DNA from 3 places in the Streptomyces sp. NBC_00448 genome. Region 3 is predicted to be linked to each of the others. Evidence: predicted binding sites of a transcription regulator. Region 3 holds the regulator's gene; each other region holds the start of a gene.

Region 1 (9,427 bases), 2.7 Mb from region 3:
CTCGCCGCCGACGATCACGCCCTGGTGCTGGTCGCCCGGAACGCCGACCGGCTCGCCCGGTTCGCGGCGGACCTGCGCGAGCGGCACGGCGTCGAGGTGGAGGTGCTGGCCGCCGACCTCGCGACGGACACCGGGATCGAGGCGGTCGAGGCGCGGCTGCGCGACTCCGCCCGGCCGGTGGACGTGCTGGTGAACAACGCCGGGTTCGGCCACGGCGGCACCTTCCTCGACGTGCCCGTCGAGGACGAGGTGCGGATGATCAAGGTGCACTGCGAGGCGGTGCTGCGGCTGACCACGGCCGCGGTGGAGGGGATGCGGGAGCGGCGGCGCGGCTTCGTGGTGAACGTCGCCTCGGTCGCGGCCTATGTGCCGCGCGGCACGTACGGCGCGAGCAAGGCGTGGGTGGTGCGGTTCACCGAAGGGCTGTCGCACGAACTGCGCGGCTCGGGGGTGCGCTTCGTCGCCCTGTGCCCGGGGTTCGTGCGCACCGAGTTCCACGCCCGGGCCGGCATGGACGCCTCCCGGCTGCCGTCGTGGGCCTGGCTCGACGCGGACGCGGTCGTCGCCACCGCCCTGCGCGACCTGGCCAGGGGCCGCACGATCAGCGTGCCGTCGGCCCGCTACAAGGTGGCGGTCTCGCTCGCCCGCCATGTGCCGCCGGCCCTCTTCGGCGCGGCCTCCAGCCGGACCGGCCGGTTCGACCCGAAGGGCTGACCGCGCGGCGCGGGCCGGCCACTGCGGGAATCCACCGCGGGAACGACCGGGGCCCGCCACTCCGTGAACGGGGTGGCGGGCCCTCGGGGCCTCAAGGGGCCTCGGACGCGGGTGTGCGTCAGTGGCTGTGGCCGTGACCGCCGGCAGCGGCCTCCGGCTCCTCTTCCTTCTTCTCGACGACCAGGGTCTCGGTCGTGAGCAGCAGGGAGGCGATGGACGCCGCGTTCTCCAGGGCGGAGCGGGTGACCTTCACCGGGTCGATGACGCCGGCCTTGACCAGGTCGCCGTACTCGCCGGTGGCGGCGTTGAAGCCGTGGCCCTTGTCGAGCTCGGCGACCTTGGAGGTGATGACGTAGCCCTCCAGGCCGGCGTTCTCGGCGATCCAGCGCAGCGGCTCGACCGCGGCGCGGCGCACGACGGCGACACCGGTGGCCTCGTCGCCGGACTTGCCCAGGTTGTCGCCGAGCACCTTGACCGCGTGCACGAGCGCGGAGCCACCGCCGGAGACGATGCCCTCCTCGACGGCCGCGCGGGTCGCGGAGATCGCGTCCTCCAGGCGGTGCTTCTTCTCCTTCAGCTCGACCTCGGTGGCCGCGCCGACCTTGATCACGCAGACGCCGCCGGCCAGCTTCGCGAGGCGCTCCTGGAGCTTCTCGCGGTCCCAGTCGGAGTCGGTGCTGGTGATCTCGGCCTTGATCTGGCCGACCCGGCCCTCGATCTCGGCCTTGTCTCCGGCGCCGTCGACGATGGTGGTCTCGTCCTTGGTGACGGTGACCCGGCGGGCGGAGCCCAGCAGGTCGAGACCGGCCTGGTCGAGCTTGAGGCCGACCTCCTCGGCGATGACGGTGGCGCCGGTCAGCGTGGCGATGTCGCCCAGCATGGCCTTGCGGCGGTCACCGAAGCCCGGGGCCTTGACCGCGACCGCGTTGAAGGTGCCGCGGATCTTGTTGACCACGAGGGTGGAGAGTGCCTCGCCCTCGACGTCCTCGGCGATGATCAGCAGCGGCTTGGAGGAGTTGGCCTGGATGACCTTCTCCAGCAGCGGCAGCAGGTCCTGGATCGAACCGATCTTGCCCTGGTGGATGAGGATGTACGGGTCGTCGAGGACGGCCTCCATCCGCTCCTGGTCGGTGACGAAGTACGGCGACAGGTAGCCCTTGTCGAAGGCCATGCCCTCGGTGAAGTCCAGCTCGAGCCCGAAGGTGTTGGACTCCTCGACGGTGATGACACCGTCCTTGCCGACCTTGTCCATCGCCTCGGCGATCAGGTCGCCGACCTGCTTGTCCTGCGCGGACAGGGCGGCGACGGCGGCGATGTCCTCCTTGCCCTCGATCGCGCGGGCGGAGGAGAGCAGCTCGTCGGAGACCGCCTTGACGGCCGCGTCGATGCCCTTCTTCAGCGCGGCGGGGGAGGCGCCGGCGGCGACGTTGCGCAGGCCCTCGCGGACCAGCGCCTGCGCCAGCACGGTCGCGGTGGTGGTGCCGTCACCCGCGATGTCGTTGGTCTTGGTCGCCACCTCCTTGACGAGCTGGGCGCCCAGGTTCTCGTACGGGTCCTCGAGCTCCACCTCGCGGGCGATGGTCACGCCGTCGTTGGTGATGGTCGGGGCGCCGAACTTCTTGTCGATCACGACGTTGCGGCCCTTGGGGCCGATGGTCACCTTCACGGTGTCGGCGAGCTTGTTGACACCGCGCTCAAGGGCGCGACGGGCGTCCTCGTCGAACTTAAGGATCTTGGCCATGCCTGCGAACTACCTCGTCTACTCGTATGTCGTCGTCAGTCAGTGAGGACGGTCAACGAAACCGCCCCGGCCCCGGCCGGAAGAGGGCGCGGAGAATCCGGGGCGGGATCACGGCTGGTGGTGAAGCCGGAAAATTACTTCTCGATGATCGCGAGAACGTCGCGGGCCGAGAGGACGAGGTACTCCTCGCCGTTGTACTTCACCTCGGTGCCGCCGTACTTGCTGTAGAGCACGACGTCGCCGACGGCGACGTCGAGCGGCAGCCGGTTGCCGTCCTCGAAGCGGCCCGGGCCCACGGCCAGGACGACGCCCTCCTGGGGCTTCTCCTTGGCGGTGTCCGGAATGACCAGGCCCGAGGCCGTGGTCTGCTCGGCGTCGAGCGGCTGGACCACGATGCGGTCCTCAAGCGGCTTGATGGCAACCTTGGTGCTGGCGGTCGTCACGATCCGACCTCCCCCTTCAAAGGGCTCACGGGAGTGTCTGTCTGGGTCGGCGACCTGGTAGGCCCGTCGTCGCGGGTGCCGGACCTGCCCGTCGCTGAGTTCTGGCACTCAGCGGTGCCGAGTGCCAGAACCGAGACTAGGACGCGCTTAGCACTCGGTCAAGCGGAGTGCCAGCGGCGCCGCACATACGGGTGTACCCGCGGCCCCGTCCAAGGGGCTTCACCCGGGGCACGGACAATGGGCGGGTGAAACCCGAGGACTTCGACGCGCTGCTCACACCCGAGGGGCAGGCCCTGCTCGCCGAGCTGCGTGAACTGGACCCCGCCGACGAACTGGCGGCCGCCACCCGGCTGCGGCGCACCCACGACATCGCGCTGGTCTCCGCCGCCCTCGGGCAGAGCCGGCTGCGGCAGCGCGCCGCGGCGAAGTTCGCGGCCAAGGACGCCGCGCGGATGTACTTCACGCCCGACGGCGTCGAGCAGGCGACCCGCGCGTCGGTCGCCGCGCACCGGGCGGAGCGCTTCCGCGCGCTGGGCGTACGGCGGCTGGCCGACCTGTGCGGCGGCATCGGCGGCGACGCGGTCGCGCTGGCCCGCGCCGGTATCGAGGTGCTGGCGGTGGACCGCGACCCGCTCACCTGCGCGGTGGCCCGGGCGAACGCGCAGTCGCTGGGCCTGGCCGACCGGATCGAGGTGCGCTGCGCGGACGTCGCGGAGGTGGACACCGCCGGGTACGACGCGGTGTTCGTGGACCCGGCGCGCCGCTCGGGCCGCGGGCGCACGTTCGACCCGGAGGCGTACTCCCCGCCGCTGTCCTGGGCGTTGGCGGCGGCCCGCACCGTCCCGCACGCCGCGGTGAAGGTGGCGCCGGGCATCCCGCACGAGGCGCTGCCCCAGGACGCGGAGGCGGAGTGGGTCTCGGACCGGGGCGAGGTGAAGGAGGCGGCGCTGTGGTTCGGCACCGCGCCCGGCACCGTACGCGCCACGCTGCTGCCGGGCGGGGCGGACCTCGCCGCGCGCGGCCTGCCGCCGGACCCGCCGGTGCGGCCGGTGGGGCGGTACCTGTACGAGCCGGACGGCGCGGTGATCCGCGCGCACCTGGTCGCCCTGGTGGCGGACGAGGTGGGCGGCGGGCTGATCGACCCGACCATCGCGTACGTGACCGGCGACGCGCCGCACCCGACGCCGTACGCGGCGGCGTACGAGATCCGGGACGCGCTGCCGTTCGGGCTCAAGCGGCTCAAGGCGCTGCTGCGGGAGCGCGAGGTGGGGCGGCTGACCGTGAAGAAGCGCGGATTCGCCATGGAACCCGAGGAGTTGAGGCGCCGGGTACGGCCGCAGGGGCCGAACGAGGCGACGGTGTTCCTGACCAGGATGGCGGGGGCGCCGGCGATGCTGGTCGGCGAGCCGGTGGCGTGGGACGGCCGGATCAGGGTCTGACCGCGACCGACACGAACCGCCAGCGGTGCACCTGACGGCGGACCAACTCCGCCGGCGGGTCCGGGAGTTCGGGCAGCTCGGCGCCGTAGGGCGCGTCCCACCAGGTGATGACGAGCACCCGGTCGCCGGGCGCGGTCAGGTACTCCGCCCGCTCGGGCGCGCCGGACAGCTCCTGCCGCCGTGCCCAGTCCAGGAGTTCGGCGCCGCGGTCGTCGGCCGCGGCCGCCTCCCACATCAGCGTGACGGTCATCCGTACAGGTTGTCCTTGCTCAACTCGTGCACATGGTCGTGGTCGTGGGGATGTGCGTGGTCGTGGCCGTGGGGGTGCTGCTCGTCGTGGGTGTGGCCGGGCACCGAGACCTCGGTGACCGGCAGCGAGGAGTCGGCCGGCAGGTCCAGGGTGGAGGCCGAGCGGCCGCGGGCGACCATCTCGGCGCCGAGCGCGGCGACCATGGCGCCGTTGTCCGTGCACAGCCCGGGGCGCGGCACCCGCAGCCGGATGCCCGCGTCCTCGCACCGTTGCAGGGCCAGCGCCCGCAGCCGGGAGTTGGCGGCCACTCCCCCGCCGATCATCAGGTGGTCGACGCCGTTGTCCTTGCAGGCGCGGACGGCCTTGCGGGTCAGCACGTCGACCACGGCCTCCTGGAAGGACGCCGCCACGTCGGCGACCGGTACGTCCTCGCCGTCCCGGCGGCGCGCCTCGACCCAGCGGGCGACGGCGGTCTTCAGGCCGGAGAAGGAGAAGTCGTAGATCGGGTCGCGGCCGCCGGTCAGGCCGCGCGGGAAGGCGATCGCCCGCGGGTCGCCGTCGCGGGCGTAGCGGTCGATCACCGGTCCGCCGGGGAAGCCGAGGCCGAGCACCCGGGCGACCTTGTCGAACGCCTCGCCGGCCGCGTCGTCGATGGTCGCGCCCAGTGGGCGGACGTCGCTGGTGATGTCGGGGGCGAGCAGCAGCGAGGAGTGACCGCCGGAGACCAGCAGGGCCATCGTCGGCTCGGGCAGCGCGCCGTGTTCGAGCTGGTCGACACAGATGTGCGAGGCGAGGTGGTTGACCCCGTACAGCGGCTTGCCGAGCGCGTAGGCGTACGCCTTGGCGGCCGAGACGCCGACCAGCAGCGCGCCCGCCAGCCCGGGCCCGGCGGTGACCGCGATGCCGTCGAGGTCGCGGGCGCTGACCCCGGCGTCCTTCAGGGCGCGCTGGATGGTGGGGACCATCGCCTCCAGGTGCGCCCGGCTGGCGACTTCGGGCACCACCCCGCCGTAGCGGGCGTGCTCGTCGACGCTGGAGGCGACGGCGTCGGCGAGCAGGGTGTGGCCGCGGACGATGCCGACGCCGGTCTCGTCGCAGGAGGTCTCGATACCCAGGACCAGGGGTTCGTCAGCCATCAGTTCCTCAGATCCTCAGAATTCCTCAACGAAGGTCGGCCGCGAAGGTCCGCGCGGGATCGGCCAGCCGCATCACGAGCGCGTCCACGTTGCCGGGCTGGTAGTAGCCCCGGCGCACGCCGATGGGCTCGAAGCCGAAGCGCTGGTAGAGCCGCTGGGCGCGGGCGTTGTCCACCCGCACCTCCAGCAGCACCTCGTGGCACTCGGCGGCGGTGGCGGCCCGCAGCAGCTCGGTGAGCAGCCGGCCGCCGAGGCCGCTGCCCCACTGGTCGCGGGCGGTGGCGATGGTCTGCACGTCGCCGGTGCCGGCGATCGCCGCGAAACCGGCGTAGCCGACGATCCGCGCCGCCCCGGCCGGGGCGGCGCCGGGCGGGTTCGGGGCGGCCTGCTCGACGGCCTGCTCCCCGGCCTGCTCGACGGTTTCCTCGGCGACGACATAGGTGCGGCTGGCGGACGGGTGCCGGGCGTCGGCGAGTTCGGACCAGAACATGCCGCGCGACCACGCGTCCTCGGGGAAGAGTTCGTGTTCGAGGGCGAGTACGGCGTCCAGGTCCCACCAGCGCATGGCGCGCAGGGTGACGCCGCCCGCGAGGGCGCCGCCGGTTCGCTCGGTCACTTCGGCAGTACCGCCTTGTAGCCGGCCGGCACCTGGGCGTCGGGCCGGCGCAGGTACATCGGCCGGGCCGGCGGGAACGTCTCGCCCGCGGCCAGCCGGTGGGCGGCCAGCGCGGCGAGCGCACCGGCCGACTGGTGCGCGGGGTCGGGGCGGTGGTCGGTGAAGACGTCGGGGTAGAGCGCGGCGCCGGCGCCGACCGCGGGCAGCCCCGCGACCTCGGCGGCGATGTCGGCCGGGCGGTCCACGGCGGGCTCGCCCACGCGGTGCAGCGGGCCGTCGTACCGCGCCCAGTACACCTCCTTGCGGCGCGCGTCGGTGGCCACCGCGAACGGCCCGTCCAGGCCCGCCTCGCCGGCCGCCCAGGCCAGCCCGTCCAGCGTGCAGACGCCGTGCACCGGAACGCCGAGGGCGTCGCCGAAGGACGCGGCGGTGACCAGGCCGACCCGCAGCCCGGTGTACGGGCCCGGGCCGGTGCCGACGACCACGCCCGTGACATCGGCGAGGGCGCGGCCGGCGGTGCCCAGCACCCGGTCGACGGCGGGTACGAGAAGTTCGCCGTGCCTGCGCGCGTCGATCACGGTGGACTCGGCGAGCACCTTCTCCCCGTCGTACAGGGCGGCGGTGACGGCGGGTGTGGCGGTGTCGAAGGCAAGCAGCAGCACGCCCCCAGCCTACGGCGCACGCGGGGCGCGGCGGGGCGCCAGGGGGGCGAGCGGTGCGACTGCTACTTTCAATTCCGACAAAAGCCTCATTGCACGTATATGACAGTCGGTTCGGCGACACGTCGATCCGGCGGGAGGACGGCGGCCGTGGTGCGGATCAGTTCGGGGGTCGCTGCGGCCGGGTTCCTCGCGGCGGCGCTCGCGACGGTGGGGATGCTCACGGCCGCCGCGGTGGGCGCACCGCCGCGGCACCACGCGGGCGCCGCGCCCGGCAGGACCGCCACCTCCGCGCCCGGCTCCGCCGCCGCCTCCCCCGACCCCGCGCCCACCGCGCTCCCCGCCGGCTCCGGGCACGGCGCCCGGGTCGTCTACAGCCTCGGGCGGCACCGGGTGTGGCTCGTCGACGCGCACGAGGGTGTGCTGCGGAGCTACGGGGTGCGCGGCGGCACCGTCGCCCCCGCGCGCGGCACGCACCGCGTCTTCGCCCGCGAGGGCGGCGAGGTGGTGCTGTTCGCGTCCACCAATGGAGTGAACGTCGGGTTCGGCTCCAGCGCGGGGGCGGGCGCAGGCGCGGGCGCCCCCGGCGCCGTGATGCGCGAGTCGCCCTCCGACGCGGCCGCACTCTGGCGGCACGCGGCCATGGGCTCCCTCGTGGCCGTGGTGCCGTAGTCCGGCACCGTGGCCGAAGTCCCGCGAACCTACGCGGACGGGGCCGGGCCGTCGGCCGGTTCGTCCTCGGACCGCTCGGCGGGGTCGGAGGGAGCAGTGGAGACGGTGCGCGCGGCGGCGCAGGACGCGAGGACGTCCCGCACCGTGGGCACCCTGGGCACAGCAGGCGCCGGGGCCTGTGCGGCAGCGTCGTCGTGGGCCGTCATGCGCGCCTCCCCGGGGAGAGAAGTTAGGCAACCCTAAGCAGGTGTCCGCTACCAGCACACCACGGCCACCCGCCCTCGCGCAACATCTTCCCGACAGCCTGTCGGCGTAACCTCCGGCTCGGCGGACCACATGTCCGGCCCCCGTGTCCGACCGCTCGGCGGACCACTCGACCGACCGCTCGGCCGGCCGCTCAGAAGACCAGCGGTGTGAGGTCCTGCCCGACCCAGCGCGGCCCGATTCCGATCACGGTCACCTCGCGCGTGTCGTCGGCGCCCTCCGGCTCCGACCCGAGGGCGTCGTCCGGGCCCGGGTGAGGCGGTTCCCCGCCCGCCGCGTGGTCCCGTTCCTCGCCGATCGTGCGGCCGATCACCACCTGGAGCCGCGCGTCCGACAGGTCCTCGACCTTGCCCTCGCCCCACTCCACCACCACCACGGACTCCGGCAGAGAGACGTCGAGGTCCAGGTCCTCCATCTCGTCGAGGCCGCCGCCGAGGCGGTACGCGTCGACGTGCACCAGCGCCGGTCCGCCGGTGAGCGAGGGGTGCACCCGGGCGATCACGAACGTCGGCGAGGTGACCGCGCCGCGCACACCGAGCGCCTCGCCCAGACCGCGGGTGAGCGTGGTCTTGCCGGCGCCCAACTCACCGGTGAGCAGCACCAGATCGCCGGGAACCAGCAGCGCGGCGAGCCGTCTGCCCAGCTCACGCATGTGTTCCGCGGTGCGTACGGTGATCCGGACCGCGTGCGCGTCTTCTGCGGTGCCCGCGGCCGCGGGATAAGGGTCGTGCGGTTTGCCCATGAAGGCGAATGCTACGCGTCGATGGTGGCCGTCAGGTCGCGCAGCCGCTGCGGTACGGGGGCGCGCACGCCGTCCGCGGCCTTCGCGATCAGCCCCGCCAGCGCGGCCCCCACCACCTCGGGCTGCTCCAGCAGCGCGAGGTGACCGGCGCCCGGCACCACCACCAACTCGGCGCCGGGCAGCTTCTCGGCGATGTCCGCGCTGTGCGCGCTCGGCGTCAGCAGATCCTTGTCGCCGGCCAGCACCAGCGCGGGCGGGCCGGCGAGCGCGGCGAGCTTGTCGCTCTTCTCGTGCTCGGTGAACGCCGGGTAGAACTCGGCCACCACGTCGATCGGGGTGCCCTCGATCAGCCGCTCGGCGAAGCGGGCCACGCCCGGATCGACGTCGCTGGAGCCGAAGCTGTAGCGCTTGATGACGCCGGCGAACAGCTCGGCGGTGGCCCGCCGGCCGCGCTCCACCAGCTCCGCCTGGCGGCCCATCACCCGCAGCATGCCGGGCGCGAGCGCCCGGAACGCCCGCGCGCCGACCGCGGGAAGACCCAGCGGCACCGCGGCGAGCTTGCCCGCCGAGGTGGAGATCAGCGCGACTCCGGCGACGCGCTCGCGGACGTACTCCGGGAACTGGTCCGCGAAGGCCATCACCGTCATCCCGCCCATGGAGTGCCCGACCAGCACCACCGGGCCCTGCGGCACCGCCGCGTCGAGCACCGCCTTCAGGTCGCGGCCCAGCTCGTCGATGGTGGCCGGCTCGC
Region 2 (9,427 bases), 830 kb from region 3:
ATGTCGCCGAGCGCGATGTCGAAGATCGTGCCGAAGCACGCGCCCATGCCCCTGCCGGCGACCAGGACGGCCGACGCGATCGACCACAGCGACAGCCCGGTGCCGTCGCCGAGGACGAGGGCGAGCAGCCAGCCGCCGCCGGCGAGGGTGAGCAGTGTGCTGATGGCGACGAGGTTGCGGCCCAGCCGCTGGTCAGCGCCATCCCGGCGAAGGCGGCGATGATGATGCCGATGGTCAGCGGGAGCAGGGCGAGCGCGGCGCGGCCCGCGGAGGCGTGCAGCGCCTGCTGGATGAAGAGCGAGACCACGTAGAGCGGGCCACTGGCGACGGCGAAGCACAGCAGGCCCATCCACCAGTGCGGCAACCGCGAGCCGACTCCACCCGTCGGTGGAGCCCTCGATCAGGCCGAACATCAGGCCGAACATGGTGACGGCCGGCAGCGCGGCCCCGGTGCCGTCCACGGTCACCGAGCAGTCGTCGTCGATCCGCGGCAGCAGCCCCAGCTCCACGGCCGTGCCGACGGTGCCGAGGCCCACCCGCACATCGCCGCCCTGGCCGGCGGCCTCCTGCACGGCACCGCCCCGGAGGCGGCTGTCCTGGGGCTTCCGGACGCTGCTCGACGGCATCGTGCACACCCCGGTCCCGCAGGAAGGCGAGGCCCGGGGCCCGCGCCAACGCCGTGGCGGGCCTCGGCTCAGCGGGCGGGCGCGGGTCCGCCCGGCGGCGGCTTCCTGCGGCGCAGGCCCGCCTCCGTCAGCCGCCGCACCAGTTCCTTGCTGCCGATCTCGACCGCGCCCAGCCGCACCGCCTCGGGGTAGCCGGCCGACGGGATGTCGTAGTGGTCCCGTTCGAACGCACGCTGCGGCGCGCCCAACCGCCGTGCGAACGCGTGCAGTTCGGCGTAGGAGCTGTCGCTCACCAGGTGCGACCAGACCCGGCCGTGGCCCGGCCAGGTCGGCGGATCGATGTAGACGGTCATCCGCGCCTCACCCGCCCAGCGCGCCCAGCGCCCCGACGGCGGCGACAGCCTCGCCCCGGGCCTCGCACACCCAGTGCGGGTCCGCGCCCAGCTCCGGCTCGACCGCCAGGGCGTGCGGGTCGTCGCACAGAGGGCACAGCGGCCACCGGCCGTGCGTCTCCAGCAGCGCGTCCTGCACGTCCTGCGCGAGCAGCCCCGGCACGAACTCGGCACCCTGCGGCCACTGCTCCAGCCACCACCGGCGCTTGCTCAGCGCGTCCTCCAGCAGCGAGACGATCTCGGCGTCGGCGACGTCGCGGGCTTTCATGTCGGCGAGGACGCGCGCGCGGGCGTCGTGGAGGGCGGCTTCCATCCGTCCATTGTGCAACCGGCGGCGCGCGACCCCGCCACGGCCACCGCGGCCGGCCCGTTCGAGACGCACCGGGTATCGCGGTTCGCGCGCCCGTCTACCACGCTCCTGGACGGCTCCTCGACGCCACCCGGCGCTGCGGGGTTGACGCGGCAGCGGAGGTGAAAATACCTTTCAGAGGGTGACCTATAGCGTGAAGGAAACTTTCTCCCCGAGCGTCCGCGCCCTCCGGGGCGTACCCGGCGCGCCCGCACCAGTCACGGCCCCCGACCCCGGGGCCCTCGCCGCCAAGGTCCGCACTCTCGCGCCGTCGATGACCCGCTCCATGCAGCGGGTCGCCGAAGCCGTCGCGAGCGACCCGGCCGGCTGCTCGCACCTCACCGTCACCGCGCTGGCGGTCCGCACCGGGACCAGCGAGGCGACCGTCGTCCGCACCGCGCGCCTGCTCGGCTACCCCGGCTACCGCGACCTGCGGCTCGCGCTCGCCGCGCTCGCCGCCCACCAGGCCACCGGCGCCGCACCCGCCGTCACCGCCGACATCGCCGTCGACGACCCGCTCGGCGACGTGGTCACCAAGCTCGCGCTGGAGGAGCAGCAGACCCTCGCCGACACCGCGTCCCAGCTCGACACCGCCCAACTGGAGGCCGCGGTGGCCGCGTTGGCGGTCGCCCGGCGGATCGACGTGTACGGAATCGCCGCGTCGGGACTGGTCGGCCAGGACCTGGCGCAGAAGCTGCTGCGGATCGGGCTGATCGCGCACGCCCACATCGACCCGCACCTGGCGGTCACCAACGCCGTACAACTACGGCCCGGGGACGTGGCGTTGGCGATCACGCACTCCGGCACCACGCAGGATGTCATCGAACCGCTGCGGGTCGCCTTCGACCGCGGCGCCACCACCATCGCGATCAGCGGCCGCGCCGACGGCCCGGTCACGCAGTACGCCGACGTGGTGCTCACCACCTCCTGCTCGCGGGAGAGCGAGCTGAGACCGGCCGCGATGTCCAGCCGCACCAGTCAACTCCTCGTGGTGGACTGCCTGTTCATAGGCGTGGCGCAGCGCACCTACGACGAGGCCGCACCCGCGCTGTCCGCCTCCTACGAGGCCCTGGCCCACCGGCACACCCACCGCGCGCCGCGCCCCAGCTGACCGCGACGCCCCTCCCGCCGCCGGCCCGCGCTCCGCCCGCCGCCGGCGACCCGACCGACCCGACCCTCACCCCTTTGGCGCCGTGCTCGCCGCACCCACCGTGCTTCACCCATCCCCCCGCATCGCGCCAGCCACCCGAGAAGGACGAACGAGCCGCACATGACCGACCAGTACACCGAGTTGCGCCGGGAGTTGGAGACGCTCACCACGGAGGCGTTCCGACCCGAACTCGCCGAGATCGACCGGCTGTCCACACTGGAGATCGCGCGGATCATGAACGGCGAGGACCTCACCGTGCCGGCCGCCGTCGCCCAGCAGCTGCCGCTGATCGCGACCGCCATCGACGGCATCGCCGAACGCATGGGCCGCGGCGGCCGGTTGGTCTACGCCGGCGCGGGCACCGCCGGACGGCTGGGCGTACTCGACGCGAGCGAGTGCCCGCCGACCTTCAACACCACACCGGGACGCGAGGTGGTCGGACTGATCGCGGGCGGCCCGGCGGCCATGGTCACCTCGATCGAGGGCGCCGAGGACAGCAAGGAACTCGCGGCGGCGGACCTGGCCGCGCTGGACCTCACCGAAGCCGACAGCGTGGTGGGGATCTCCGCGTCCGGGCGCACGCCGTACGCCCTCGGCGCGGTCGAGGCCGCCCGCCGGACCGGTGCGCTGACCGTCGGGCTGTCCTGCAACGCCGGGTCGCCGCTGGCCGCGGCCGCCGACCACGGCATCGAGGTCGTGGTCGGGCCCGAACTCGTGGTCGGCTCCACCCGGTTGAAGGCCGGCACCGCCCAGAAGCTCGTGCTCAACATGCTCTCGACGATCACGATGATCCGGCTCGGCAAGACCTACGGCAGCCTGATGGTCGACGTGCGGGCGTCCAACGAGAAGCTGCGGGCGCGCTCGCGCCGTATCGTCGCCCTCGCCACGGGTGCGGCCGACGCCGCCATCGAGGAGGCGCTCAGCGCGACCGACGGCGAGGTCAAGCCGGCGATCCTGGCCCTCCTGGCGAAGGTGGACGCCCCGACCGCCCTCCGCCTCCTCGCCGCCTCCAACGGCCACCTCCGCAAGGCGCTTGACGCGGTGAACTGACCCACCGGGGTGCCGTGTTCTGCCGGTTCAGGGACCACCTGTCAGTGGGTGGTTGCGCGCGCGGTTCCCCGCGCCCCTGAGCAACCGCGGCTTCTTCCGCGGAAAGAGCCGCACAAAACCAGGGGCGCTGGGGGCACCTCCCAGGCGAAGCCCTGGGGGTGGGGGTACCTCCCGGCGAAGCCAGGGGGAGAACGGCGCGACAAGCCCACCACCGGCAGGTGGTCCCTCGGCCGACAGCGCCAGGCACCCCGGTGGGTCGCTTCCCCCCGGGACGGGTGGAGCATGATGGGGGGATGAGCGATCTGAATGAGCTGGGCCTGACCACACTGGCAGGCGAGGAGACCACCTTCGGCCGACTGACCGGCGGAAAAGCCGCACTCGTGGTGAACGTCGCCAGCCAGTGCGGGTTGACCCCGCAGTACACCGCGTTGGAAGAACTGCACAAGGAGCTGTCGGGGCGGGGCTTCACCGTCGTCGGCTTCCCCTGCAACCAGTTCGGCGGGCAGGAGCCGGGCACGAACACGGAGATCCAGGAGTTCTGCTCCACGACCTACGGTGTGACCTTCCCCATGACGGACAAGGTCGAGGTCAACGGCCCCGACCGGCACCCCGTCTACCGGACGCTGACCGGCCAGGCGGACGCCGAGGGCGAGGCCGGCGACGTGCAGTGGAACTTCGAGAAGTTCCTGGTCGACCCGGCCGGCCAGGTCGTCGCCCGCTTCCGCCCGGGCATCACCCCGCAGGACCCCGAACTGCGCGCCGCGGTCGAGTCCGTGCTCCAGGGCTGATCCGCGCACACCTTCCCGCACGCGCGACGGCGCCCCCTCCCGGGAAGGGAGGGGGCGCCGTCGTCACGCGTGTGCTGGACGCCGATCCGGGGGGATCAGAAGTCCATGTCACCGCCGGGCATGCCACCCGGGGCGCCCGCGGGGGCCGCCTTCTCGGGCTTGTCGGCGATGACCGCCTCGGTGGTGAGGAAGAGCGCGGCGATGGAGGCCGCGTTCTGCAGCGCGGAGCGCGTCACCTTCGCCGGGTCGATGATGCCCTCGGCGACGAGGTCGACGTACTCACCGGTGGCCGCGTTCAGACCGTGGCCGGGGGTGAGGTTGCGCACCTTCTCCACCACGACGCCGCCTTCGAGGCCGGCGTTGACCGCGATCTGCTTCAGCGGGGCCTCGAGGGCGATCTTGACGGCGGCAGCGCCGGTCGCCTCGTCACCCTCCAGCTCCAGCTTCTCGAAGACGGCGGACGCCTGGAGCAGGGCCACGCCACCACCGGCGACGATGCCCTCCTCGACGGCGGCCTTGGCGTTGCGCACCGCGTCCTCGATGCGGTGCTTGCGCTCCTTGAGCTCGACCTCGGTGGCGGCACCGGCCTTGATGACGGCCACGCCGCCGGCCAGCTTCGCCAGGCGCTCCTGGAGCTTCTCGCGGTCGTAGTCCGAGTCGCTGTTCTCGATCTCGGCGCGGATCTGGTTGACCCGGCCGGCCACCTGCTCGGTGTCACCGGCGCCGTCGACGATGGTCGTCTCGTCCTTGGTGATGACGACCTTGCGGGCGCGGCCGAGCAGGTCGAGGCCCGCGTTCTCCAGCTTGAGGCCGACCTCCTCGGAGATGACGGTGCCACCGGTGAGGATGGCGATGTCGCCGAGCATGGCCTTGCGGCGGTCACCGAAGCCCGGGGCCTTGACGGCGACGGACTTGAAGGTGCCGCGGATCTTGTTGACCACCAGGGTGGAGAGGGCCTCGCCCTCGACGTCCTCGGCGATGATCAGCAGCGGCTTGCCGGACTGCATGACCTTCTCCAGCAGCGGAAGCAGGTCCTTCACCGCGGAGATCTTGGAGTTGACGATCAGGATGTAGGGGTCGTCGAGCGACGCCTCCATCCGCTCCAGGTCGGTGGCGAAGTAGGCGGAGATGAAGCCCTTGTCGAAGCGCATGCCCTCGGTGAGCTCGAGCTCGAGCCCGAAGGTCTGCGACTCCTCGACGGTGATGACGCCTTCCTTGCCGACCTTGTCCATGGCCTCGGCGATCAGCTCGCCGATCTGGGTGTCGGCGGCGGAGATGGAGGCGGTGGAGGCGATCTGCTCCTTGGTCTCCACATCCTTCGCCTGCTCCAGCAGCGCGGCGGAGACGGCCTCGACGGCCTTCTCGATCCCGCGCTTGAGGGCCATCGGGTTGGCGCCCGCGGCGACGTTGCGCAGGCCCTCCTTGACCAGAGCCTGGGCCAGGACGGTCGCGGTCGTCGTGCCGTCACCGGCCACGTCGTCGGTCTTCTTCGCGACTTCCTTGACCAGCTCGGCGCCGATCTTCTCGTACGGGTCCTCGAGTTCGATCTCCTTGGCGATGGAGACACCATCGTTGGTGATCGTGGGGGCGCCCCACTTCTTTTCGAGGACCACGTTCCGGCCCTTGGGGCCCAGGGTGACCTTGACGGCGTCGGCGAGCTGGTTCATCCCGCGCTCAAGGCCGCGCCGTGCCTCCTCGTCGAACGCGATGATCTTGGCCATGGTGAAGTGTCCTCCGCGGACTGGGTTGTTTGCGCTCGGGACCGTGTGGTGCCCGCGACGGACGGACCGCCGGCCACCGGTTCCTTCCCGGCACCCGTACGACCCTCACCGACCCGGCCCTGCTGTCACTCTCACAGGGAGAGTGCTAACGCCAATGATTAGCACTCTCCCTGTGCGAGTGCAAGCGGTCCTCGGGTGCCCACGCCTCGTTGGAGGGGCTCCCTCGCGGGCGGGCGGCGCCCACCCCCCGTGGGCAGGGGCGCCCTTGCGGCGTGGGTCGCACCCACGCGGACCTGCGTGTTCGGCCGCTTCCGTGGCGCGCCGCGCCCGCCGGCCCAGCCCCCGCGGCGAGTTGCCGGGCCGCCTGCCCGTCGGTGGCCGCTCGCGCAGTTCCTCCCCCCAGAGCTTCGCCTGGGAGGTGCCCCCAGCACCCCTGGGTGGGCACCCGGGCGGGAAAAGGGGGAGCCGCACCCCCGTGGGGTGCGGCTCCTCCGTGTGAAAGGTCGCGTCGATGGCCGAACGCGCCGTGAAGTCAGCCGGCGAGACGGACCATGTCCGCCTGCGGCCCCTTCTGACCCTGCGAGATCTCGAACTCGACCCGCTGGCCTTCTTCGAGGGTGCGGTACCCGTCCATTTGAATCGCGCTGTAGTGGACGAAGACATCCGCACCACCGTCGACCGCGATGAAGCCGTAGCCCTTCTCCGCGTTGAACCACTTGACGGTGCCCTGAGCCATTCCTAACTCCCCTATTGCTGGCCCTATCGCGGCCCCGCACTTCACGGGCCCGGGTCAGACCTCACCCACCCGTTCACCCCTTACCGTCGACAGGTGGGGGTCCTGGGGGGCGTGCGCCGGAACGCGTCGACCGCGGCTGAATGTATCTGCACGGATGCCGTCTGCAACAGGTCAATCGGACGAGAATTCTGGGCGCGACCCATCGGAAATAGTCCGAGAAAAAACGATAAGCCGGGGCAACCCGGGCCGGACATAGAGGGCGAAACGGAGAATTCGTTCGTGAATTTGGCGATAAATCGCCGCAGCCGGCTCGACCGGGTGTCCGCGCTACGAGATTGCCCCCGGCAACTGTACAACTTTTCAACTACCACCCTGTGACGCGGATGCCCCGTCCACCCGAAGGGGTGAACGGGGCACAAACCGCCAGAACCCGCACCGGCGGACCAACTCCCGCTGGGCGGCGGCCGGTTCGGTCGCCGAGACGAAGTCCGTCCGCGAGGTTCAGCCGCCGGCTACCGCGGGAATGATCGAGACGCTCGCGCCATCCGGCACGGCCGTCTCCAGCCCTTGGGAAAACCGCACGTCGTCGTCGTTGACATACACGTTCACAAAGCGCCGCAGCTTTCCTGCGTCATCCAGCACGCGCGCCGAAATGCCCTTGTGATCGCGCTCGAGCGAGCCGATCACCTCGGCGAGGGTCGAACCCTCGGCGGACACCTCGGCCTGGCCGCCGGTGTAGGTGCGGAGAATGGTGGGGATACGTACGGAAGCACTCATGCGAGGCCAGCCTCTCGGAATGCGGCAAGGGTCGGGCGAATGGTCGCGGTCGGTCCGGTGGTCGGCGCCACCGCGTCCAGGGTCTTCAGTCCGTCGCCGGTGTTGAGCACGACGGTCTCGGCGGCCGGGTCGAGCTGCCCGGACTCGATCAGCTTCTTCAGCACGCCGACGGTCACACCGCCCGCGGTCTCGGCGAAGATGCCCTCGGTCCGCGCGAGCAGCTTGATCGCGTCCACGATCTGCTCGTCGTTCACGTCCTCCACGGCCCCGCCGGTGCGCCGGGCGATGTCCAGGACGTACGGGCCGTCCGCCGGGTTGCCGATCGCCAGCGACTTGGCGATGGTGTCCGGCTTCACCGGCCGCACGACGTCGTGCCCGGCCTTGAAGGCCGCCGACACCGGGGAGCACCCCTCCGCCTGGGCACCGTAGATCTTGTAGGGCTTCTCCTCGACCAGGCCGAGCGCGATCAGTTCCTTGAGGCCCTTGTCGATCTTGGTGAGCTGCGAGCCGGACGCGATCGGGATGACCAGGTTGTCGGGCAGCCGCCAGCCGAGCTGCTCGGCGATCTCGTAGGCGAGCGTCTTGGAGCCCTCGCCGTAGTACGGCCGCAGGTTGACGTTGACGAAACCCCAGCCCTCGCCGATCGGGTCGCCGATCAGCTCGGAGCAGAAGCGGTTCACGTCGTCGTAGGAGCCCTCGATGCCGACCAGTTCGCCGCCGTAGACCGCGGCCATCACGACCTTGCCGGCCTCCAGGTCGTGCGGGATGAACACGCAGGAGCGGAAGCCCGCCCGGGCGGCTGCGGCGCCGACCGCGCCGGCCAGGTTGCCGGTGGAGGAGCAGGACAGCGTGGTGAGCCCGAAGGTGCGGGCGGCCTCCAGCGCGATCGCGACCACCCGGTCCTTGAAGGAGTGGGTGGGGTTGCCGGAGTCGTCCTTGACGTGCAGGCCGCCGGTGATGCCCAGTTCGCGGGCGAGGTTGTCGGCCTTGACGAGCTTGGTCCAGCCGGGGTTGAGGTTCGGCTTGGTGGCGACGTCGACCGGCACCGGCAGCAGCGGGGCGTACCGCCAGATGTTGGTCGGCCCGGCCTCGATCCGCGCGCGCAGCGCCTCGGGGTCGCCGGTCGGAAGGTCGTAGGCCACTTCGAGCGGCCCGAAACACTCCAGGCAGGCGAAGACCGGGCTCAGCGGATAGCGGGTGCCGCACTCCCGGCAGGACAGCGCGGCGGCCGGTCCGAACGGTGCGGGTGCTCCGGCGTCCTGGGCACCCTGGGCGCCGAGGGCGGAGTCGGTGGTGGTGGTACTTGCGACGGTTTGCGCAGCCATGACAGGCGAGGCCCTTTCTCCTCATCTTCCTCGCACGCGGGCGCGTCACGAGACGGAATTGGCACCTTCCCCACCGTGCTTGACCTCGCGGTCGGCGGGAGGGTTGCCGGGGCTTCTACGGGCCGTTCCCTCTGCCCCTCTGGATGAGCGGTATGGCGACCGGGCGGTACGGACCGCACCCGTCGCGTTTGTCACGCGCCACGCCCCCGGCATGCGGTGGCGTCACGCGTTGTTCAAGACTGTAACCGACACGGGTGGCGGTTGAGATAGTCGTCCGCACCGCGAGATGGATCACACGCCCGGCATCAGGGCGTGTCCGAGGGAGAGGACTCACGTGCTCGACGAGGTGGAGCACTGGCTGCGCGGGAGGTCGTGGTCGGCCGCCGACCGGCCGCTTGACCTGCTGCTCGCCGCCAAACGCGCGGCCGGCAGCCAGGGCACGGTCAGCGTGGTGCTGCCGGCGCTGGACGAGGAGGACACCGTCGGTGCCATCGTGGCCGCGATCCGCCGGGA
Region 3 (9,427 bases):
TGCGTCCATGTTCCGAAGTCGGCCACCGCGCCACGCACCACGCTCACCACCCCCACGCTCCACGTCCGCACTTCCATTCCCCCACCGGACCCCGAACCCCGACCCCGAACCCCGACCGGAACACCCCCCCTCGGCAGATGCTTGGAGGCATCGTGCACACGTTCCGCACATCGGTGAGACGGCGAACGCCGTATCTCGCCGCCCTGGCCCTGGTGGCCGGCGGCTCCGGCCTGCTCGGCGCCGTCTCCGCCCCCACCGCGCAGGCCGCCCCCACCGCGGCCGACGCCTGCCCCTGGGTGCACTCCACCGCACCGATTCCCGACCGGGTCGCGCAGGTGCTGGCGCAGATGACGACCGCCCAGAAGGTGGCACTGGCCACCGGCACCGGCGGCTCCAGCTACGTCGGGTTCACACCGGCGATCCCCGCGCTGTGCATCCCGGCGATGACCCTGGAGGACGGCCCGGCCGGCGTCGCCGACGGCATGAACGACGTCACCCAACTGCCCGCACCGGTCAGCGTCGCGTCCACCTGGGACACCGCGGCCGAGCAGACGTACGGCCAGGTGATCGGCAGCGATCAGGCCGCCAAGGGCACCACCGTCGACCTCGGCCCGACCATCAACATCGACCGCGACCCGCGCTGGGGCCGCGCCTTCGAGTCGATCGGCGAGGACCCTTACCTCAACGGCCAGTTGGGCGCCGCCGACATCAGGGGCGTGCAGTCCACGGGGGTGATGGCCCAGGTCAAGCACCTGGCCGTCTACAACCAGGAGACCAACCGCAACACCCCCTCGGACGACGCGGTGATCAGCGACAAGGCGCTGCAGGAGATCTACCTGCCGGCCTTCCAGGACGCGGTGCAGCAGGGCGCGGCCTCCTCCGTGATGTGCTCCTACAGCACCATCAACGGCACCTACGCCTGCCAGAACCCCGACCTGCTGAACAGCACGCTGCGCGGGCAGTTCGGCTTCCAGGGTTTCGTGACCTCCGACTGGGGCGCCACCCACTCCACCGCCGCCTCGGCCAACTCCGGCCTGGACCAGGACATGCCGGGCAACGACGGCTACTACGGCACCGCGCTGAGCAACGCGGTCGGCTCCGGGGCGGTCAGCCAGGCCACGCTCGACACGATGGCCACCCGCATCCTCACCGAGATGTTCGCGTTCGGCCAGTTCGACAAGGCGCCGTCCGGCTCGCCGGGTGCGGTCGCCACCAGCACCGCGAACAAGACCGCGGCGACCCAGCTCTCCGCCGAGGGCACCGTCCTGCTGAAGAACAGCGGCGGCGTCCTGCCGTTCGGCTCGGGCACCTCCTCGATCGCGGTCATCGGCTCGGACGCCTCCACCAGCCCTCAGACCGCCGGCGGCGGCAGCGCGGCGGTCAACTCCAGCGGCACCGTGACCCCGTTGCAGGGCATCACCGCCCGGGCCGGCAGCGGCGTCAGCGTCAAGTACGACAGCGGTTCCGACACCGGCTCTGCCGCCTCGCTCGCCGCGGCCTCGTCGGTCGCGGTGGTCTTCGCCAGCGACTTCGAGTCCGAGGGCAGCGACCTGGGCGGCATCGACCTGCCTGCCTCGGAGAACAACCTGATCTCGGCGGTGGCCGCCGCCAACCCGAACACTGTGGTGGTGCTCAACACCGGCTCCGCCGTGACGATGCCCTGGCTGAACTCCGTGAAGGGCGTCATGGAGGCGTGGTACCCGGGCCAGAACGACGGCACCGCGATCGCCTCGCTGCTCTTCGGCGACAGCAACCCCTCCGGCCACCTCCCGGTGACCTTCCCCACCTCGCTGTCCCAGGTCCCCGCGCACACCACCGCGCAGTGGCCCGGCGCCGGCGGGCAGGTGCAGTACTCCGAGGGCGTCGACGTCGGCTACCGCTACTACGACGCCAACAACCTCACGCCGCTCTTCCCGTTCGGCTACGGCCTGTCGTACACCAGCTTCGCCTTCAGCGACCTGCACGTGGGCGCCCTGGCGGCGGGCGGCGCGGCCACCGTGACCGCGACCGTCACCAACACCGGCGCGCGGGCCGGCGCCGACGTCGCCCAGCTCTACGTCAGCCGACCGGCCGGCAACGGCGAACCGCCCCGGCAGCTGGAGGGCTTCGCCCGGGTGGACCTCCAGCCCGGCGCCAGCCAGACCGTCAGCTTCCCCGTCACCCAGCAGAACCTGCGCAGCTACGACGCCTCGTCCGACGCCTGGACCACCGCGACCGGCTCCTACGGCATCTCGGTCGGCGACTCCGACGGCAACCTGCCGCTGACCGGCACCCTGGACGTCACGTCGGCGCAGCTCGGCACGCCGCTGACCGTCACCGCGCCGGGCGCGCAGGAGGGCCTCACCGGCGCCGCGGTGTCCGTGCAGGTCGCCGCGCACGACACCACCGCCGGGCAGACCCCGTCCTTCACCGCCACCGGGCTGCCGGCCGGTACCGCGATCTCGTCCTCGGGCGCGATCACCGGCATCCCGACCAAGGCCGGCACCAGCACGGTGACCGTCACCGCCCACGACGGCGCGGGCGCGAGCGCCTCGACCACCTTCCTGTGGACGGTGGTGCCCGCGGACGCGGCGCTGGCCGGTCAACTCGTCGGCTACCAGGGCCTGTGCCTGGACGTGAACGCCGCGAACTCCGCCGACGGCACGAAGGTCGACGTCTACACCTGCAACGGCACCGCCGCCCAGCAGTGGACGGTCGGCAGCGACAACACGGTGCGGGCGCTCGGCAAGTGCCTGGACATCACGTCGGCGGGCACCGCCAACGGCACGAAGGTGCAGCTTTACACCTGCAACGGGACCGGTGCGCAGGTCTGGCAGCCGCAGGCCGACGGGGCGCTGCTCAACCCGAGTTCGGGGAGGTGCCTGGACGACACCGACGAGTCCACCACTCCCGGGACCCAGGTGCAGATCTGGGACTGCACCGGCGCGGCCAACCAGGTCTGGAAGCAGGGCTAGGGTGCCCTGACCCCCCAGGGTGCCCCTGGACCCCGGTCGAGGGACCACCTGCCCGGTGGTGGGTTGCTCGCGCGGTTCCCCGGGCCCCTGGGTATGTGCGGCTCCCTCCGCGAGAAGAGGGTCACATACCCGGGGGCGCGGGGCGCCCTACGACCAACGGCCCGTTCGGGCCATCAGCACGGACACCGCCGCCACCCCCGCTGTCGAGGTGCGCAGCACCGTGGGGCCCAGCCGGTAGGCGGCCGCGCCGGCGTCCGCGAACAGGGCCAGCTCTTCCGGGGCGACGCCGCCCTCGGGGCCGACCACCAGCACCACGGAACCGGTGGTGGGGAGTCGGGCGCCGGCCAGCGGGGCGGAGCCCTCCTCGTGGAGCACCGCGGCGAAGTCGGCGGCGGCGAGCAGCGCGCAGAGCTGACGTGTCGTCACCTGCTCGGCGACCGAAGGGAACCGCAGCCGCCGGGCCTGCTTGGCGGCCTCCCGGGCGGTGGAGCGCCACTTCGCCAGGGACTTCGCGCCGCGCTCGCCGCGCCACTGCGTCACGCAGCGGGCCGCCGCCCACGGCACCAGCGCGTCCACCCCGGCCTCGGTCATGGTCTCCACGGCGAGTTCGCCGCGGTCGCCCTTGGGCAGCGCCTGGACGACGGTGACCGACACGGCCGGCGCCGGCTCGGCGCGCGGCTCGCGCACCTCGACGTCGAGGACGTCCTTGCCGGTGACCGCGGCGACCACGCCGCTCGCCCCGCGCCCGGTCCCGTCGGTCAGCACGATCTCCTCCCCGACCTGGAGCCGCCGCACCGACACCGCGTGCCGGCCCTCCGCGCCGTCGAGCCGTACCGTCGCCGGGGAGCCGTCGAGCGCGTCGGGGCCGACCAGGAAGACAGGGGCGGTCATGCGTGGGCCCCCTGAGCGGCGTGGAGTTCGGCGACCAGGGTCTCCACGAGCGCGCCCGCCGACAGCTCCCGGGCCAGCCGGTGGCCCTGCCCGGCCCACAGCGCCATCGCCTGCGGGTCGCCGAGGTCGGCCGCGGCCCGGCGAACGGGTTGGGTCAGGTGGTGCACTTGCGGGTAGCCGGCCGGGGCGTAGCGGCCGTGCTCGCGGACGAAGCGGTTGAGCAGGCCGCGGGCCGGGCGGCCGGTGAACGCGCGGGTCAACTCGGTACGGGCGTACACCGGGTCCGTGACCGCCCGCTTGTGCAGGGCGGACGCGCCGGACTCCGGGCAGACCAGGAACGCGGTGCCGAGCGCGGCCGCGGAGGCGCCCGCGGCGAGCACGGCGGCGATCTGCTCGCCGCGCATCAGCCCGCCGGCGGCGATCATCGGCAGTTGCACCGCCTCGCGGACCTGCGTGATCAGCGACAGCAATCCGAAACCGGTGCCGTCGAGTTGGGGGTCGTCGCGGTGGGTGCCCTGGTGGCCGCCGGCCTCGACGCCCTGCACGCACAGCGCGTCGGCCCCGGCCCACTGCGCGGCCAGCGCCTCCGCGGGCGTGGTGACGGTGACGACGGTGTAGGTGCCGGCCTTCGCGAACGCGTCCAGCACGGTCCGGTCGGGGCAGCCGAAGGTGAAGCTCACCATCGGCACCGGGTCCTCCAGCAGGATCGCCACCTTGGCGTCGTACCCGTCGTCGGAGCCCGCCTCCGGGTCGCCGAGCGCCGTGCCGTACCAGGCGGCCTCGCCGGCGAGTTGCTCGGCGTAGACCTCGACCGCGGACGGATCGACGGTGCCGGGCTGCGGCATGAACAAGTTCACCCCGAAGGGTTGCGACGTGGCGTCCCGCAGCTGCCGGATCTCCTGGTACATCGCCTCGGACGTCTTGTACCCGGCGGCGAGGAAGCCGAGGGCGCCGGCGCCCGCCACCGCGGCCGCCAGCCGCGGGTTGGACGCGCCGCCGGCCATCGGGGCCTGCACGATCGGGTACGCCGAGTAGGAGGAGAGATCGGTCAACGCGGGCATGTGGTCATCGTGTCACGTAGGGTGCCGCGCCAGGTGCCGCGGGGTGGCCGGGGCGGGAGACCGCCAACGGCGGGCCCGCCCCGCGAACGGCGTCCTCACCGCCCGTTGAAGGCGTCCTTCAGCCGGGAGAACAGCCCCTGCTGGCCGGGCGCGAACTGCCCGGTGGGCCGCTCCTCGCCACGCAGCTTCGCCAGCCGCCGCAGCAGGTCCTCCTGGTCGGCGTCGAGCTTGTGCGGGGTGACCACCTCGACGTGCACGATGAGGTCGCCGCGCCCGCCGCCGCGCAGGTGGGTGATGCCGCGCTGGTGCAGCGGGATCGACTGGCCGGACTGGGTGCCGGGCCGCACGTCGACCTCCTCAAGGCCGTCCAGCGTCTCCAGCGGGCACTTGGTGCCGAGCGCGGCCGCGGTCATCGGGATGGTGACGGTGCAGTGCAGGTCGTCGCCGCGGCGCTGGAAGACCGCGTGCGGCAGCTCGCGGATCTCCACGTACAGGTCGCCGGCCGGGCCGCCGCCGGGGCCGACCTCACCCTCGCCGGCGAGCTGGATGCGGGTGCCGTTGTCGACGCCGGCCGGGATCTTCACCGTCAGGGTCCGCCGGGAGCGCACCCGGCCGTCGCCCGCGCACTCCGGGCACGGGGTGGGCACCACGGTGCCGAAGCCCTGGCACTGCGGGCACGGCCGCGAGGTCATGACCTGGCCGAGGAAGGAGCGGGTGACCTGCGAGACCTCGCCGCGACCGCGGCACATGTCGCAGGTCTGCGCGGAGGTGCCGGGCGCGGCGCCCTCCCCGTTGCAGGTGCCGCAGGTGACCGCGGTGTCCACCTGGATGTCCTTGGTGGTGCCGAACGCGGCCTCGTCCAGCTCGATCTCCAGCCGGATCATCGCGTCCTGGCCGCGCCGGGTGCGCGAGCGCGGGCCGCGCTGCGAGGACTGCCCGAAGAAGGCGTCCATGATGTCGCTGAAGTTGCCGAAGCCCGCGCCGAAGCCGCCCGGGCCGCCGCCCCCGCCCGCGGCGGACAGCGGGTCGCCGCCGAGGTCGTAGACCTGCTTCTTCTGCGGGTCGGAGAGGACCTCGTAGGCCGCGTTGATCTCCTTGAACCGCTCCTGCGTCTTCGGGTCCGGATTGACGTCCGGGTGCAGTTCGCGGGCGAGGCGGCGGAAGGCCTTCTTGATCTCGTCCGGGCCCGCGTCGCGGCGTACGCCGAGTACGGCGTAGTAGTCCGTGGCCACCTACGACTCCGCCAGGATCTGTCCGACGTAACGTGCCACTGCGCGTACCGCTCCCATCGTTCCGGGGTAGTCCATGCGGGTCGGTCCGACCACGCCTAGCTTGGCGACTGCCTCGTCGCCCGAACCGTAGCCGACCGCCACCACGGAGGTGGAATTGAGGCCCTCGTGAAAATTCTCATGCCCGATCCGGACCGTCATGGTGCCGTCGGCGGTCTCCCCGAGGAGTTTGAGGAGCACCATCTGCTCCTCGAGCGCTTCGAGCACCGGCCGGATCGTGAGCGGGAAGTCGTGGTGGAACCGGGTCAGGTTGGCCGCGCCGCCCAGCATGATCCGCTCCTCCTTCTCCTCGACGAGGGTTTCGAGGAGGGTGGCGAGCACCGTGGCGACCGACGGGCGGTCGTCGGGGTCGAAGCTGTCCGCCAGGTCCTGCACCAGCGGCGGCACTTCGGGGAAACGGCAGCCGGTGACACGGCTGTTGAGCCGGGCGCGCAGGTCAGCGAGGACCGTCTCGCCGACCGGCCCCGGGCAGTCGATGATCCGCTGCTCGACCCGGCCGGTGTCGGTGATCAGCACGAGCATCGCCCGGGCCGGCGCGAGCGAGAGCAGTTCCACATGGCGCACCGACGAGCGGGTCAGCGACGGGTACTGCACGACGGCGACCTGCCGGGTGAGCTGCGCGAGCAGCCGCACGGTGCGGGCCACCACGTCGTCGAGGTCGACGGCGCCTTCGAGGAAGTTCTGGATGGCGCGCCGCTCGGCGCCCGACAGCGGCTTGACGCCGGCGAGCTTGTCGACGAAGAGCCGGTAGCCCTTGTCGGTGGGGATACGGCCGGCGCTGGTGTGGGGCTGCGCGATGTACCCCTCGTCCTCCAGGACCGCCATGTCGTTGCGCACGGTGGCCGGGGACACTCCCAGCGAGTGCCGCTCGGTGAGCGCCTTGGAACCGACCGGTTCCTCGGTGCCGACGTAGTCCTGAACGATGGCACGCAGCACTTCCAGCCTGCGTTCGCTCAACATCGCGCACCTCCAACCCGGCGTCCCGGCCCTGCGGCCTGGCACTCCTCCGTTTCGAGTGCCAGCGCTCCCGCAGTCAGTGTACGGCGCGGCGGCAAGGGCACGGCAAGAGCGCCGGGGATACGGTCTCGCGCGGCGGGCGGTACGGGCGATACGCGCGGTACGTACGGTGCCGCACGCGGTGGGTACGGTACCGCGCGCGGCCGGGGCGGGTCCCGGGGGTGCGGCGCGCGGCGCGGCGGGCATGGCGATAGCGTCGAGTCGTGAGCGATGAGGACAGCGGGTCGGTGTGGGAGCACCTCGCGCCGGGAGTCGCCAGGCGGCGGCTGCCGCACCTCGACGTGACCATCGGGCTGGTGGTCGGCGCGGACGGGGTGCTGCTGGTCGACACCGGGTCCACGCTGCGCGAGGGGGCGGAGCTGCGCGCCCAGGCCGAGGCGCTGACCGGCCGCCCGGTCACCCACGTGGTGCTCACCCACGGGCACTTCGACCACGTCTTCGGCACCGCGGCCTTCCCGGACGCCGAGGTGTACGGGCATCGCGCGCTCGACGGTCTGCTGCGGCGCGAGGGAGACGTCCTGCGCGCGGACGCGGTGGCGCACGGCACCGACCCCGCGGAGGCGGCCGACGCGGCCGACGCGCTGCGCCGCCCGACGCACCCGGTCGCCGACCGGCTCGCCCTCGATCTCGGCGACCGCCCGGTACTGCTGGTCCACCCCGGCCGCGGGCACACCGACCACGACCTCGTCGTGCACGTGCCCGGCGCCACCGCCAGCGATCCCACGGTGGTCTTCTGCGGGGACCTCGTCGAGGAGTCCGGCGAGCCCCAGGCCGGCCCCGACGCCCACTCGGCGGAGTGGCCGACCACCCTCGACGCCCTCCTCGCCCTCGGGGGCGAGACGGCCCGCTACGTCCCCGGCCACGGCGCGGTGGTCGACGCCCGCTTTGTCCGCGGGTTGCGGGATGCCCTGACCCCCTAGGCTGCCCCGTCCTGTCGGCCCCGGGACCACCCCTCGGTGGGTGGCTTGCCGCGCAGTTCCCCGCGCCCCTTCGGATTCGCGCCGTCTTGGTTGCCCGCCGTCCCCGTCCGCGCGCCGGTGGCCTGCTTGTCGCGCAGTTCCCCGCGCACCTTGGTAGGTGACCCTCTTTTCGCGGAGGGAGCCGCACAAACCCCGGAGGCGCGGGGAACTGCGCGCTCGGCAGGCCACCGCCCTGCGGCCGGGAACGTGCCTCAGCCGAGACGGCGATGGCCCGCCACCCCGGCAAGGCGGGGACGGCGGGCAGCCAAGACGGCGGGTTGTCGTGGGGGGTGGGCACGACGGGTGGTCCCGGGGCGGGAGATCCGGGAAACCCGGGGGGTCAGGCCCTACGATCATCCGCATGCGTAGCAGGAGTTATGACCCTGACCTCACCCCGCCCTGGAAGAAGTCCGACGCGGCGCCGGAGGTGGCCGCGGAGCGGGACCTGGTGGTCGAAGAGGTGAGCACGGGGTTCTGCGGAGCCGTGGTCCGGGTCGAGAAGACCGCCGAGGGCCTGACCGTGACGTTGGAGGACCGCTTCGGCAAGCTGCGGGTGTTCCCGATGGCGCCGCGCGGCTTCCTGATCGACGGCCGCACCGTGACCCTCGTACGCCCGCGCGCGGCCGCACCGGCCCCGCGCGGCCCGCTGCTGTCGGCGTCGGGCTCGATCGCCGTGACGGACGCGAAGGCACGGGTCGCCCGGGCCGGGCGGATCTACGTGGAGGGCCGCCACGACGCGGAGCTGGTGGAGCGGGTGTGGGGCCACGACCTGCGGGTCGAGGGCGTCGTCGTGGAGTACCTGGAGGGCGTCGACGACCTGCCCGCGATCGTCTCGGCGTTCTCCCCCGGCCCGGACGCCCGCCTCGGCGTGCTGGTGGACCACCTGGTGCCGGGCTCCAAGGAGTCCCGGATCGCATCGTCGGTCACCGGCGCCGACGTGCTGGTGGTCGGCCACCCGTACATCGACGTGTGGGAGGCCGTGAAACCGTCGTCGGTCGGCATCCCGGAGTGGCCCCGGGTGCCGCGCGGCGAGGACTGGAAGACGGGCGTGTGCCGGGCGCTGGGCTGGACGGACCTGACCACGGGCGAGGCGTGGCAGCGCATCCTGGCGTCGGTGGCGTCGTACAAGGACCTCAAGCCCGAGCTGCTGGGGGCCGTGGAGCACCTGATCGACTTCGTGACGGCGCCGTAGTGCGGGAGGCGGCGACGGGGCGGCCGGCCGCGGGCGTCAGTCGACCAGGTCCCTGACCACGGCG

The links. Region 3 encodes HrcA, which represses chaperone genes, less so after heat shock. Its sites were predicted from a motif close to TTNGCACTCNGNNNNNCNGAGTGCNAA; they were not measured.
Region 1: the regulator HrcA is predicted to act here: its motif matches at 3,046-3,072, upstream of groES (co-chaperone GroES).
Region 2: the regulator HrcA is predicted to act here: its motif matches at 6,199-6,225, upstream of groL (chaperonin GroEL).

What each region holds. Positions count from the first base shown of each region.
Region 1 is NZ_CP107913.1:5,953,139-5,962,565, reverse strand. It holds gene OG370_RS25710 (SDR family NAD(P)-dependent oxidoreductase) at 1-714, shown strand, start outside; gene groL (chaperonin GroEL) at 833-2,455, opposite strand; gene groES (co-chaperone GroES) at 2,590-2,898, opposite strand; gene OG370_RS25695 (class I SAM-dependent methyltransferase) at 3,144-4,337, shown strand; gene OG370_RS25690 (hypothetical protein) at 4,327-4,587, opposite strand; gene tsaD (tRNA (adenosine(37)-N6)-threonylcarbamoyltransferase complex transferase subunit TsaD) at 4,584-5,723, opposite strand; gene rimI (ribosomal protein S18-alanine N-acetyltransferase) at 5,749-6,288, opposite strand; gene tsaB (tRNA (adenosine(37)-N6)-threonylcarbamoyltransferase complex dimerization subunit type 1 TsaB) at 6,336-7,001, opposite strand; gene OG370_RS25670 (hypothetical protein) at 7,149-7,670, shown strand; gene OG370_RS25665 (hypothetical protein) at 7,700-7,876, opposite strand; gene tsaE (tRNA (adenosine(37)-N6)-threonylcarbamoyltransferase complex ATPase subunit type 1 TsaE) at 8,068-8,676, opposite strand; gene OG370_RS25655 (alpha/beta fold hydrolase) at 8,688-9,427, opposite strand, start outside.
Region 2 is NZ_CP107913.1:4,080,162-4,089,588, forward strand. It holds gene OG370_RS17225 (hypothetical protein) at 1-626, opposite strand, end outside; gene OG370_RS17230 (DUF4031 domain-containing protein) at 695-979, opposite strand; gene OG370_RS17235 (hypothetical protein) at 987-1,331, opposite strand; gene OG370_RS17240 (MurR/RpiR family transcriptional regulator) at 1,510-2,478, shown strand; gene murQ (N-acetylmuramic acid 6-phosphate etherase) at 2,638-3,567, shown strand; gene OG370_RS17250 (glutathione peroxidase) at 3,861-4,355, shown strand; gene groL (chaperonin GroEL) at 4,451-6,076, opposite strand; gene OG370_RS17260 (cold-shock protein) at 6,609-6,812, opposite strand; gene OG370_RS17265 (MoaD/ThiS family protein) at 7,314-7,589, opposite strand; gene thrC (threonine synthase) at 7,586-8,914, opposite strand; SAM riboswitch class I at 8,933-9,064, opposite strand; gene OG370_RS17275 (glucosyl-3-phosphoglycerate synthase) at 9,249-9,427, shown strand, end outside.
Region 3 is NZ_CP107913.1:3,249,667-3,259,093, forward strand. It holds gene OG370_RS13775 (glycoside hydrolase family 3 C-terminal domain-containing protein) at 174-2,954, shown strand; gene OG370_RS13780 (16S rRNA (uracil(1498)-N(3))-methyltransferase) at 3,102-3,845, opposite strand; gene OG370_RS13785 (nitronate monooxygenase) at 3,842-4,906, opposite strand; gene dnaJ (molecular chaperone DnaJ) at 5,002-6,138, opposite strand; gene hrcA (heat-inducible transcriptional repressor HrcA) at 6,139-7,155, opposite strand; gene OG370_RS13800 (MBL fold metallo-hydrolase) at 7,416-8,132, shown strand; gene OG370_RS13805 (DUF3097 domain-containing protein) at 8,533-9,363, shown strand; gene hemW (radical SAM family heme chaperone HemW) at 9,400-9,427, opposite strand, start outside.